2 regions of the Clostridium aromativorans genome follow, and region 2 is predicted to be linked to the other one. Evidence: riboswitches for the same ligand, from Rfam matches in the RefSeq annotation. Region 2 holds a riboswitch; the other holds the start of a gene.

Region 1 (6,689 bases), on a different contig from region 2:
TGCAATAGTTGGCACAGGTGGAGGAGGAAGTCTTGAAAATGGAATAAAATTGGTAGAAGGTTCTTTTAATGAAGGATATCAATTTTATCTCGCAGGTTTAAGTGAAATAGAAGATGAGGTCCTGGTAGGAACTCCATATGGATGTGGTTCTATAAGCCCTCTTTCTGAGGATCAGGTAGAAAAATATAAAAATATGTACAAAATAAAATATACTGCAGAAATGGCTGCTGTCAATGCAATAGAAGAATATTTGGGAGAGGACTTATATGGAGTAGTTACAACGGAGCTCGGCGGCGGCAATATGGCATCTGCACTGGACGTGGCAGCTAGAACCGGAAAGCCCATAATAGATGCGGATCCTGCGGGAAGAAGTGTTCCCTGCCTTCAACACTCAACTTATAATTTAAATGGGATACCTATAACTCCAATGGGTGTAGCAGACAAGCTTGGAGATTCCATGATATTTACAGAAGTTGAAAGTGACGAAAGAGCAGAAGCCCTTGCCAGGGCAGCGGCTGTTGCTAGCTTTAATCATGTTGGGGTGGTAGATCATGTTGCAAGATGGAAGGTAATTAAAAATACCCTTATCAAAAATACTGTTACAATGTGCCTGGAAGTAGGCAAAATCGCCAGAATCGCTAGGAATAAAAATATAAACTTTGCCTATGATATTGTGGAAAAATTTGATGGATTCATCATGTTTCAAGGAAAAGTCAGTAAGGTTTGTTGGGAAGATAAATCCGGATTTACTTTTGGAAATATATATATTGAAGGTAATGGAAAATATCAAAATCAAAACTTAAGAATTTGGTTTCAAAATGAAAATATAATTTCCTGGAAAAATGGAAAAGTGTTTGTAACGGTTCCAGATTCAATAAATGTAGTGGACAATGATAAAAATATGCCACTTTTGAATCCCTATGCAAAAGTGGGTATGGAAGTTACGGTGTTTTCTCTAAAGGCTTTTGAGCAATGGAGAAGTAAAAGGGGACTTGAAATTTTTGGACCTGAGTTTTTTGGATATCACGTACCTTACAAAAAAGTGGAAGATATATTGTCACTAGATTAATATGTAGAAGATACCCGAAAAGTAATCTAGTTACCTTTCGGATATCTTCTACACTATATTGCTAAATCCTTCTCCTAATACCTCATTTATGTCATTTACAGTGATGAAAGCTTTATTATCTAAAAGTCTTATATAATTTTTCAATTTTAAAAATTGTTTTCTATTTAAAATGGTAATTATGACTTCCTTTTTATCATCTTTATAGGCGCCTTTGGCATAATAGATGGTGGCGCTTCTCTCAAGTTCCTTTATAATAAAATTTTGTATATTCCTCCCGTGATTACTTATTATAGCAACCTGCTTATAGGAATTTAGACTTACTATAACCCTGTCTATTATTGTAGAATTTAATATTACCCCCAGTATGGCATAAAGACCTTTGTTTACCCCGAGTACTATAGTTGCAGCTATAGTTACGGTTATATCAGCTATCAGCACGGATTTGCCTATGCTTATTTTTGTATATTTGTTTATTATTTTTGCGATTATATCCGTACCTCCAGTTGAAGCGCCTAGATTAAATATTATACCCATGCCCATTCCACATATCAATATGCCAAATATAAGCTGAACTAGAATATCACTGCTAAATGGCTTTATATGTGGATATATTTTTTCTAAGAAAAATATCAGTGCAGATATGGAGAAGCTGCAGAATACGGTTTTCCCGCCGAATATAGGGCCAATTATTATAATTCCTAAAGTGAATAATATAACTTCCATTCCCATCATCAACAGACCAATAGGAAGATTTGGAAACAATGTGTTTATAATTATGGCAATACCGCTTGTGCCACCGGCGGCAATGTGATTTGGAGCTAAAAAGAAATAGGTACCGAAAGCTACAAGAAATGTTCCAATCAACATGAAAAAAATATCTTTTATATTTTTCATAATAAATAACCTCCCTCCTTGTATACACTTGACTGTAAATTTATTCATTAAAAAAAGCATATAAAAATCTAAGTAAATACTCTCTCAGATTCATATGCTCTCATACATACAAAAATTGCAAATATAATTGTGTGTATGTCTTTTAAATGCCTTACTAAATATATTATATAATGGTAAATATTATTGTGTCAACATGTTTTCAATATTGATACTGATAGGTATAATTATGTTGATTTTAAGAATCATCTATAAAAGGCTGGCCTGAATTTTACTAGACTGTCTGGAACTTGGGTTGTATTATTTAATTAGTAATATTATAATAAAATAGTAAGGCAAATGAGCACGTAAAAAAACAGCGAATCCATGAAAAATAGCTGGTTTTTTGATTACATTATGGAAAATTTAGAATAGTAGGTGAATTATTTATGCAAGATGTAATTTTGACAGAATCAGGCAAAAAAAAACTTGAACAGGAATTGGAATATTTAAAGACGGTTAAAAGGGTGGAAATAAAAGCTGCCTTGAAATCTGCTCGTGCACAGGGGGATCTTAGCGAAAATGCCGATTACAGTGCAGCTAAAGATGATCAATCTATGACTGAAACTAGAATACAGGAACTGGAAAGTCAACTTAAAAATGCTGTAATAATAGAGAGTTCACAGGATGAAGATGTGTTCGATATAAATAAAACGGCAGAAGTAAAATTTTGTGATATAGATGAAGTTGAACAGGTTACTCTTGTAAGTTCAGTAGAATCAGATGTGAAAAAGATGAAAATAAGTATAGAATCACCTCTGGGTAAAGCCTTATTTAGGATGAAAGTGGGGGAAAGGGCGACGGTTGCATCTCCAGATGGAAATTATGATGTGGAAATAGAAAAGATTTTATAAATATTTCGCTGGATATTTTATCTAGCGAAATATTTTTTTACAAAAACATGAGTTGACAAACAAATGATAGTCTGGTATCCTGTATTTAAAATTAATATTAAAATTCTTATCGCGAGAGACTGAGGGACTGGCCCCATGATGTCCGGCAACCTAAAATTATATTTTAAGGTGCTAATTCCAGCAGGTGATACCTGGAAGATAAGATATATGAGTATGTAAATCTCCTTATAGCTTATCTATAAGGAGATTTTTTATCTGAAGGCTATCTTTTCTTGATTCACAGTTTACAATGTATAATCATGGATGTCATTTCTTGAACTTAAGAATTATTTGATAAAAAATTGGAGGAATTGAAGATGAGTGTAGAAAGTGTAGTTAATTATTTTTTAGATAGGGGAATGGAAAATCCAGTATTCAAACTTCCTGATAGTGGTGCTACTGTTCAGCAGGCTGCAGAAACCATACATACGGAGCCAAAATATATAGCAAAGACGTTGGCATTTAAAGTTAAAGATGATGATATATTAATAGTTATGAGAGGGGATTTAAGAGTTAGTAATAAAAAATACAAAAAGTTTTTTAAAACTAAGGCTAAAATGCTGAGTCATGATGAGGTGCTGGAAGATACAGGTCATCCTGTGGGAGGACTGTGTCCTTTTGGATTGAAAAACCCTATTAAAGTATATTTGGATAAATCTATAAGGGATTTTGAATATGTATACCCTGCTGCTGGATCTAAAGAGTTTGCCCTTAAAATAAAACCAGAGGTAATTGGCAATTTGGTAAATGGACAGTGGATAGATGTTTGTGAGAGCTAGTTAATACTGTAAATGATCAAATAAAAGCCCTTATCTTGGGGCTTTATTTCTTCTCTTGATTGAATATCCAAAGTGGCCAAGAGGTTTTGAATTTAGGCTGTAGTATTCTCCATGGCTGTAACAGATAAGGTTCGCTTTTTCGAAATGTATTTTATTGTTTAAATCAAGCAGATTTTTATCCACTTTTACGTTTGAAATTTCCAGCAAAAATAGATCGTGAGTTCCAAGAGGTGTAATTGACAGCAATTTGCACTCCAGGGCTACTGGAGATCTTTCAAGAGATGGAGTGGAGATGGATATGCCTTTGTTAAGTTTAAGATTAAAATGTTTGATTTTATCTTCCTTTTTTCCAGAAACAACTCCACAATAATCTACAATTGTAGTCATATCTTTTGTAGGAAGATTTATAGAACATTGTCCACTTTCTTTAATGTATTTATGAGAAAGCCTTTCAGGTCTTATTCCCATGGCGACAATGGGTTTTTTAGTACATACAGTGCTTACCCATCCCACTGTAAAAATATTTAATTTATTGGATATGCTTTTGGAAACCACAAGGACCACTGGAGTTGGGTTTAACATTGCACTGCCTTTAAAATTTAATTTATTCATATGGGTTCCTCCAACTTATTTTATACATTTTGAGTTAAAATTCTATTTTTGATGTTGTTGTTGTCAATATTGGATAAAAGTCCTAAAAGAAACCATAGGGATATATTTCATGATATTTACAGGGTTTCACATGGCTCTTATAGGACAAATTAATTTAACGATGGGATTTTTTATTTTTTGCCAGTTCTACAGAAACTCTTCTGCCTTGAAGCTTTTTACCATTGGATTTTTTAAGTATGATGTTTCCAACTCTTTCGGGAACGCTTATAAAGGTAAATTTGTTTAGTATGTCTATATCTCCTATTTCATAGGCCTCCACTGAAGAGGTTTCAGCTATGAATTTCAACAGCTTTCTTGGAGTTATATTATCCATTCTTCCTATGGAAAAAAATAATCTCATATTTTCCTCTTCTATGTTTATGGAATTCTCCTTATAATTAAAACTCAATTCCTTTTCGAAAATTATCTTCATAAGGGCAGCAGCCACATCCACCAAATTGTATTCTTCATCCAATTCCATTGCTACTGGAACAAAATTTTTATAATTGTTTTCCGATATAACATCTCTTATCTTTTTTTCTATATTTTTATATTTAGCTTCAAATATATCATCTACTGTAGGAATTTCTTTTCTCTTTATTTTGCTTTTAGTGAATTTTTCTATCTGCTTTAACAGCATATATTCTTTGGGAGTTACCAGAGAATAGGCAATTCCCTCTTTATTGGCTCTTCCAGTCCTTCCTATTCTGTGTACGTAGGATTCGGTGTCCTGGGGAAGATCATAATTTATTACATGGGATACATTTTCAACATCTATTCCCCTGGCAGCTACGTCAGTGGCAACTAAAAAGTCCAGGGAGGAATCTTTGAATTTTCTAAGTGTGTTCAACCTCTGATTTTGCCCCATGTCTCCGTGCATACCTTCTACATTGTATCCTCTTGACTGGAGGCCTTCTACTAATTCATCTACGCCGCGTTTAGTTCTGCAAAATATGATAGCACTGGAGGGTTCATCTACATCTAAAATTCTACATAGAGATTCGAACCTATCTTTGTTTTTTATTTCATAGTAATACTGTTTTGTTTTTTCAACAGTTAACGTGTTTTTAGCTATTTCTATATATTTTGTATCGCTTTTCATGTATTTTGAGGCTAATTTTCTTATCTGATTTGGCATGGTAGCGGAAAAGAGCAGTGTCTGTCTATTTGAATTGCAGGCTTTGATTATATCTTCTATATCATCTATAAAACCCATATCCAGCATTTCATCTGCCTCATCTATTATCAGAAATTGTATACTGCTTAAATCCAGGGTATTTCTATGTAGGTGGTCTAATATTCTCCCAGGTGTGCCTACTACTACATCTATGCCTCTTTTCAAGGCTTTAATTTGCCTCTCTATGGGCTGACCGCCGTATATTGGAAGCAGTGATATTTTTCTAAATTTGGCAATTCTGGATAGTTCGTCATTTACTTGAATGGCAAGCTCTCGAGTAGGCGTGATTATTATAGATGAAATGTTTTTACTATTGCAATCAATTTTACTCAGCATTGGTGCTCCAAAGGCCAAGGTTTTTCCCGTACCTGTTTGTGCCTGACCTATTACATCTTTTCCCTCTAATATTATGGGAATTGATTCCGCTTGAATTTGAGAAGGCTCTTCAAATCCCATATTATCTATGGCCTGGAGGACTTTAGAATGTAAGCCTAAATTATTAAAATCAATATTTTTCATTAAAATTCCTCTTTCTTTTTTATATTACAAAACAAAACTTATCATATCATAGTATATACATATTATCAAATTTTAATTTGATTTAAATACTTTTTATTTATAATGATATAAACTATAATAGAATATACTGATGAATTAAAGGAGAATTTCATATGTTTGATGCTAAAGAAAGTGTTCTGCCTAATGGTATAAAACTTATCACTATAAAGAAGGATACACAAATAATGGCTTTACATGCTGGCATTAAAATTGGCGCCATATATGAAAACATTGATGAAAAAGGTATATCCCATTTTATTGAGCACATGCTTTTTAAGGGCACGAAATCTAGAAATAATGAAAGATTGAATGTGAATTTAGAAACCTTAGGTGGAGAATACAATGCTTATACGGATAATGGTTCTACAGTGTATAGCATTACAGCATTGTGGATAGAATTAGAAAAGTCTTTAGATATTATTTCTGATATGCTTATGAATTCAATATTTCCCGCAGATGAAATTGAAAAAGAGAGAGATGTAATACTTTCTGAAATAAGAACCAACAAAGACGATATTGAAGAATATAGTTTTAGAAAAACAAATGAATTGGCATTCAAAAAAGGGCCTCTGAGATATGATATAACAGGAAATGAAGATAGTGTAAGTAAATTTCAAAGAGATGATCTGATT
Region 2 (6,689 bases):
CATCTTGAAGAACCTACTTCCGGAAAAATTATTTTCAGAAATCAGGATATTACCAATTTAAGAGGAGAAAAATTGAGGCAGAACAGGAGGAAAATTCAGATGATATTTCAAGATATCTCTGAAACCTTCAATCCCCGGATGAAGGTCCGGGAAACTATAGCTGAGCCTCTTTTGAATTTTAAACTCATAGATAAGCACAGTGCCCGTAAAAAAGCGGCAGAGCTTCTTGAAGCAGTTGGCATGAGTGAAAATTTTGCAGATAGATATCCCCATCAGCTGAGCGGAGGACAGCGGCAGAGAGTGGCAATAGCAAGGGCGGTATCCTTAAAACCTGAAATTATAGTATGTGATGAAGTCACTTCAGCCCTGGATGTTTCCGTACAAAAGCAGGTTCTTTCTCTCCTCGAGGATCTGCAGAGGAAAGAAAAATTGTCCTATATTTTTATCTGTCATGATCTGGCAGTGGTAAAAAATATAAGTCATAGGGTTGTGGTTATGTATCTTGGAAAAATTGTTGAAATTATTGACAGCTGTAAACTCATTTCAAGTGCATGCCATCCTTATACAAAAGCCCTGCTGTCATCCGTGCTGTCTGTTAAAAAAGCTGATAACAGCAGAATAGAAATAATTAAAGATGAGCCGCCAAGTCCTTATTGTCTACCTCCAGGATGCAGTTTCAGCTCCAGGTGTGAAAGATGCAGTGATGTATGTTTGAAAGAAAAGCCTGAATTAAAAGTAATAGGAAAAAGTCATTTAGTGGCTTGTCACTTATTTGATAAATAATGTATAGGCTGCGTACATATTATGAAGAGTTAATGCCTTATGTATATTATGTGGGAGCAGCTGCAGCGGAAGTTGTTGAAAAATCAAAGGCCATGGCAGAAGTGGTGGATGTTCCCTGTTTGGTACGTTCTCCACATGGCAGCGGGGGTTCCTATAATTATGCAGGCTCCTGTGGTATTCCGAGTATTTTGATTGAGAGAGGATGTACAGGTGTCTGGTCAAAAGAAGAAGTGGAATTGGGAAAAGAAGATGTTAGAAATGTGCTGCGTTATCTTAAAATTCTGGAGGGAAAGATCTCTGGGAAAATCTATAAACCTGTAGATGTAGAAAATGTAATTTACAAAAATGCATCACACACGGGATGCTGGTATCCGACAAAAAGGGCAGGAGATACCTTGAAAAAAGGAGAAATATTAGGCTGGATTAAGGATTATTTTGGAAATGTACTGGAAATATGTGTTGCTGAAGCAGATGGAATTCTGCTCTATCAGGTTGTCAGTTTGTCTATTATCAGGGGTGGCCCCATGGTGGCTTACGGAGAGAATGTAGATTGTGGCCAGATAGATAAATGGTGAAAGAAACAAATATTTCGGAATAGTTATTGCTATGATGTCTTTTTCATGTAAGTATTTATGTTCTTGTTTATGCTGGACCAGGAATGTTTGCAGAACATTACTGTGATATTATTTCGTTTTGATTGTTGTTTTACTATTTCAGCCATATTATGCCCTATGTAGTCTATAAGAACCACAACTATATCCGTATTTGATGGAATTTTTATTTTTCTGTCTCCTTTTTTTCTCCCCGTAACATGTACTATTTTATTAAATCCGTTTTCCCTCAATTTGTTTTTTATTTTTTCAATTCTGTCTCCGCCTACCACTAAAATCCCCATCAGACATACCTCCAATTTTTATTTTGTAATATAAAAAAGCTATTTTCCTTTTATAAGAAAAATAGCTTTTGATAGCAGGTTATAGAATTAGTATTTTTCTTATCTTTCAAAGTGACTTAAAACAGTTTAATTCACTTTGCAGGAATTGACACCGATACATCTAAAAATTGATGCCGGTTGTCGGGTTTCAAAGGGCCAGTCCCTCCACCGCTCTTGATAAGAGAACCTTATTAAGTTATATGAGCTTTATTATACTACAATATGATTGATAATGCAAATAAATATTGAAAATAAGTCAGAACCTTTTAAAATTGAATTTTTTCAAAAAGTATTGACTCTGACTCCGCGTCATAGTGCAATATATATGTAGAGATTATTTATATCAACAAAGATTACAGCCGGCAGAGTATTAGACAATAGTGATAGTTCTAAAATCAGATTTTGAGGTGTGGAAATGAGAACAGTAAAACAGGTTTCAGATTTGACGGGAATAAGTGTGCGCGCACTGCATTACTATGATGAGATAGGATTGTTAAAACCAAGTAAAATTACAGAGGCAGGTTACAGGCTTTATGATGACAGGGCTCTTGAAGCTTTACAGCAGATCTTATTTTTTAAGGAGCTTGAATTACCTTTAAAGGAAGTAAAAAAAATCATGACAGAACCAAGCTTTGATAAAATGGAGGCACTAAAAAATCAGAAAAAACTGCTTGTTTTGAAACGCAATAGATTAAACGAATTAATTGGACTTATAAATAAAACGTTGAAGGGAGAAAGCACGATGAGTTTTAAGGAATTTGATATGACCGAATATTATAATGTGTTAGAAGAATTTAAAACAGAAAATAAGACTAAAGTAATTAGGCAGTGGGGAAGCATAGATAAATTTGATGAATTTATTGAAAAAGTTAAAACTAAGGAAAGTGAAATTGCTAAAGACGCTATAAAGCAGTATGGAAGTATAAAAAAATTCACTGAAGCTTTAAAGAAAAATTTAAATAGTGATGCTTTAACTAAAGCAGAACAGATTGATGAGTTTAAGAAAGATTGTCTTTATGACGGGAATCCTAAATTAAAAGAACTATATAAAAAACTTGTATCTGATTTAAGTAAAGATCCTTCTTCGTGGGAAATTCAACGGATTGCTGAAGAAATAACTAATACAGTTAAAAAGGATTATGAAGTTTTTAAAGCTGATATGGGAGATTATTACTGGCACAGTATGGTGCAAATTTATTTGGTATTTCCTAAATGGATAGAAGAAGTTGATAAGAAATATGGAAGCGGTGCGTCTAAATTTATAGGAAAAGCTTTGAAAATTTATTCTGAAAATAATTTGCCTAAAATAGATACATTATATAAAAAGCTTGTATCTGATTTAAGTAGAGATCCTTTTTCAAGAGAGATTCAACAAATTGTTTTTGAAATAGCAAATGAAACCAGGCAAATAAATGAAGCTTTGAAAGTAGATGAAGGAGAAAATTATTTTGGGTATATGGCAGATTTTTATTTATCAAGTCCTGAATTTATAAAAGCAACAGATAAAAGATATGGAAGCGGTGCATCAAAATTTATAGGAAAAGCCCTAAAATTTTATTCTAAAAACAAGTTGAACTAGGGTAAATTTCTATTATATATTTCATTGAAATGTACAAACTATTGTAGAGGAGATGATAATTTTATGTCCAGAAGAAATAAGATATTGGTTCCCGAAGCTAGAATTGGCATGGAGAGATTAAAAATAGAAGCGGCCAGGGAGCTTGCTGAAAAGAACAGAGATCCTAACGCAGTAAATAATTTTTCAGTAGGTGGTCAGATGGTTAAAAAAATGGTTGAAAAATATGAAAAAAAATTAAAGTAATATCAAAAACCCCGTCCGAAAAGGATGGGATTTTTTAACTCCATTCAATTTATTTATAAATGTGAATTAAGTTAGCCGGAAAACAATTTTAGCTTTTTAGCTGTCTTCCATTGCTTTCTCAATATTTAAAATAAAATCGCTGGCCTTTATATCTAAACTTTTGCAGATTTTAAAAATGATATTTAAAGTAGGATTTCGTTTCTGACACTCTATCATGCTTATATAAGTCCTATCAATATTACATTTATGAGCAAGATCTTCCTGCGATAATCCACATTTTATTCTGCGGTTTTTTAAAGTTACAGCAAGTGCATTTTCTAATGTCACATAAACCACCTCTTGAATTTAATTTTAAAAAAAATGTTGCAAATTATCAGCATACTATAGTCTACAATAGAGGATTTTTATGCTATAATTTAAAAGTGTTTTGAATTATAAACTTTAATTTGTTATTTATAAGAAAGGCGGTTTGAAATTTACGTGATGGATGATAAGGTAAACGATTTAAGAGAGAGATTACATAAATTGATTGAGGAAAGGGCGGATTATAGGGAAATATTAAAGGCAAGCCAAAAATTAGATAAATACATAAATCAAATCATAAAAAGTACAAGCAGTTAATTATATAAAAAGCAGAGATCTGCCTTTTTTGAGGTATAGGCAGACATTAAATGTACTGGATTCAGCGGCAGGAAGCGGACTTATTAAAAATAATGTTAAAATAGTGAAAGGTCTCATCTCAAAAGGATGGGGCTATATTTCAAATATCAAATTTTAATTAAATCTTAATCAGTTCAATAAGTGTTTCTTTAGAAATTAATATTAGAATTTATATATAATAAAAATTAAAAAAATAGGGAGATATTTCTACATGAAGAAAAAGTATAAAATTCTAATCATAGTGTTTATATTGTTTATTATAAGTATGATATCTTTAAATGTGCTGATAAAACCCAATAATGCATTAAATAAAGGTACTGCTGGAATTGCTGTAAAAGTGACACCGGCAGATTGGAAGGTTGGAAAATTAAATAAGCTGCCACAGTTGAGCTCAAATTTTAAAAACAGTAAAGGAATGGACTTGCGTTCAAAGGATTTATCGGAAGCTGATATTGATGGAAGGGAAAAAGAACTTTTAAATTCAAGCTTTGATAGTAATACAAAATGGCCAAAAAATATTACATCAGTTTTTTCACCTGAAAAAATTATGTCATTAGGGAAAAATCCAGGACTTGGCATAAGAACTCTCCATAGTTTAGGAGTGAATGGGAAAAATGTTGGTATTGCAATAATAGATCAGCGTCTTCTTGTAAATCATGCTGAATATAAAGATAATGTCAAATCTTATGAAGAGCTCCACTGCGGACGTGAAACTTCAATGCATGGAGCTGCAGTAGCTTCAATAGCTGTTGGTAAAAAAACGGGTATCGCTCCAAAATCTGATTTATATTATATAGGACAAGATCCTGTGGATATATGCCAAAAATCAAAAGTCAATTTTAATTACATTGCTCATGCCATAAACAGAATAATAGAACTCAATAAAAAGTTACCTCAAGGTAAAAAGATAAGGGCTATTTCCATTTCAATAGGATGGAGTCCTAGAGATGTGGGGTACAGTGAAGTGATAAAAGCAGTGGACAGAGCCAGAGAAGAAAATATATTTGTAGTTTCATCATCACTTAAAGATACTTATGGATTTAAATTTAACGGGCTTGGAAGAAACCCTCTGTCTGATCCCGATACCTCTTCATCCTATACTCCGGGCTTATTCTGGCAGAAGGAGTATTATGAAGGAAAATATAACTTGAATAATACACTGCTTATTCCCATGGATTCAAGATGTACAGCAAGTCCAACAGGATATAGGGTATGTTTTCTACCGAGAAGGTGGCTGGAGTTGGTCAATTCCTTATATAGCAGGTGTTTATGCTCTTTCCTGTGAAGTCAAACCAAGTATAACTCCCGATGAATTTTGGAAGACGGCATTAAGAACTGGAACTACTGTTGAATTTAGAAGAAATAGTAAATTACATAGTTTAGGTAAGATAATTAATCCTGTAAAATTAATTCAAAGTTTAAAAAATAATTCATGAGAATTTTCTTTGTTATAGTTCTGATAATTTACAGCTTAAATATTATGACAAATGAATTCAGCAGATAAATTTGAGAAAATATATTGACAAAGAAGAAATTATTGCTAAAATAAAATTAGCACTCAAGTAATATAAGTGCTAACAAAAAAATATTCAGGTGACCATGAATCCGGGAATCACTTGACTGTATGATAATTGTGACAGAGGTGTCGTGCCCTGCCATTAGTATATTATATATAATTGAAAGGAAATGATAAAATGGCTGTAAAAGAATTTAAGGCAGAGTCGAAAAGACTGCTTAATTTAATGGTTAACTCAATATACACAAATAAAGAAATATTTTTGAGAGAACTTATATCAAATGCCAGCGATGCAATTGACAAAAGTTATTATCGATCACTTGTTGATGAAAATGTTAATTTCAACAAAGATGACTTCTATATCAGAATTGCTGCAGATAAGGATAAGAAAACACTTACAATTACAGACACGGGTATAGGCATGACAGAAAAGGAGCTTGAAGATAATCTTGGGACTATTGCAGAAAGCGGCTCTCTTGCGTTTAAGAATGAAAATGACATAAAAGATGGAGTAGATATTATAGGTCAATTTGGAGTTGGCTTTTATTCCGCATTTATGGTGTCTGACAAAGTAACTGTAAAAAGTCGTTCTGCTGATTCGGATAAGGCCTATAAGTGGGAATCAGAGGGGGCTGAGGGATATAGTATTGAGCCCTGTGAAAAGGAAACTACAGGTACCGAAATTATCTTAAAAATTAAAGAAAATACTGAAGATGAAAAATATGATGAGTTTTTGGATGAATACAAAATAAAATTGCTGGTTAAGAAATATTCTGATTTCATAAAATATCCAATCAAGATGATGGTAAAAAAGAGCAGGCCTAAAAAAGATAATGAAAAAGAATATGAGGATTATTTTGAAGATGAAACTTTAAACAGCATGGTACCTATCTGGAGAAAAAATAAAAATGAATTAAAGCCTGAGGATTATGATCAATTTTATATGGATAAGCATTTTGGATATGATAAACCTC

The links. Region 2 has a riboswitch for S-adenosylmethionine ahead of LN736_RS10030 (DUF2325 domain-containing protein). Riboswitches for the same ligand answer to the same signal wherever they lie in the genome.
Region 1: another riboswitch for S-adenosylmethionine. It lies ahead of LN736_RS00510 (YbaK/EbsC family protein); the one in region 2 lies ahead of LN736_RS10030 (DUF2325 domain-containing protein).

The regions. Positions count from the first base shown of each region.
Region 1 covers NZ_JAJJPB010000001.1:107,717-114,405, reverse strand. The annotation lists gene LN736_RS00525 (DUF917 domain-containing protein) at 1-1,069, shown strand, start outside; gene LN736_RS00520 (YitT family protein) at 1,118-1,963, opposite strand; gene greA (transcription elongation factor GreA) at 2,389-2,853, shown strand; SAM riboswitch class I at 2,957-3,058, shown strand; gene LN736_RS00510 (YbaK/EbsC family protein) at 3,210-3,671, shown strand; gene LN736_RS00505 (flavin reductase family protein) at 3,702-4,283, opposite strand; gene LN736_RS00500 (DEAD/DEAH box helicase) at 4,438-6,018, opposite strand; gene LN736_RS00495 (M16 family metallopeptidase) at 6,171-6,689, shown strand, end outside.
Region 2 covers NZ_JAJJPB010000011.1:67,468-74,156, forward strand. The annotation lists gene LN736_RS10020 (ABC transporter ATP-binding protein) at 1-783, shown strand, start outside; gene LN736_RS10025 (succinylglutamate desuccinylase/aspartoacylase family protein) at 816-1,358, shown strand; gene LN736_RS10030 (DUF2325 domain-containing protein) at 1,388-1,678, opposite strand; SAM riboswitch class I at 1,775-1,901, opposite strand; gene LN736_RS10035 (MerR family transcriptional regulator) at 2,133-3,296, shown strand; gene LN736_RS10040 (alpha/beta-type small acid-soluble spore protein) at 3,360-3,539, shown strand; gene LN736_RS10045 (helix-turn-helix domain-containing protein) at 3,636-3,866, opposite strand; gene LN736_RS10050 (aspartyl-phosphate phosphatase Spo0E family protein) at 4,023-4,160, shown strand; gene LN736_RS18975 (hypothetical protein) at 4,189-4,317, shown strand; gene LN736_RS10055 (S8 family serine peptidase) at 4,411-5,484, shown strand; gene htpG (molecular chaperone HtpG) at 5,894-6,689, shown strand, end outside.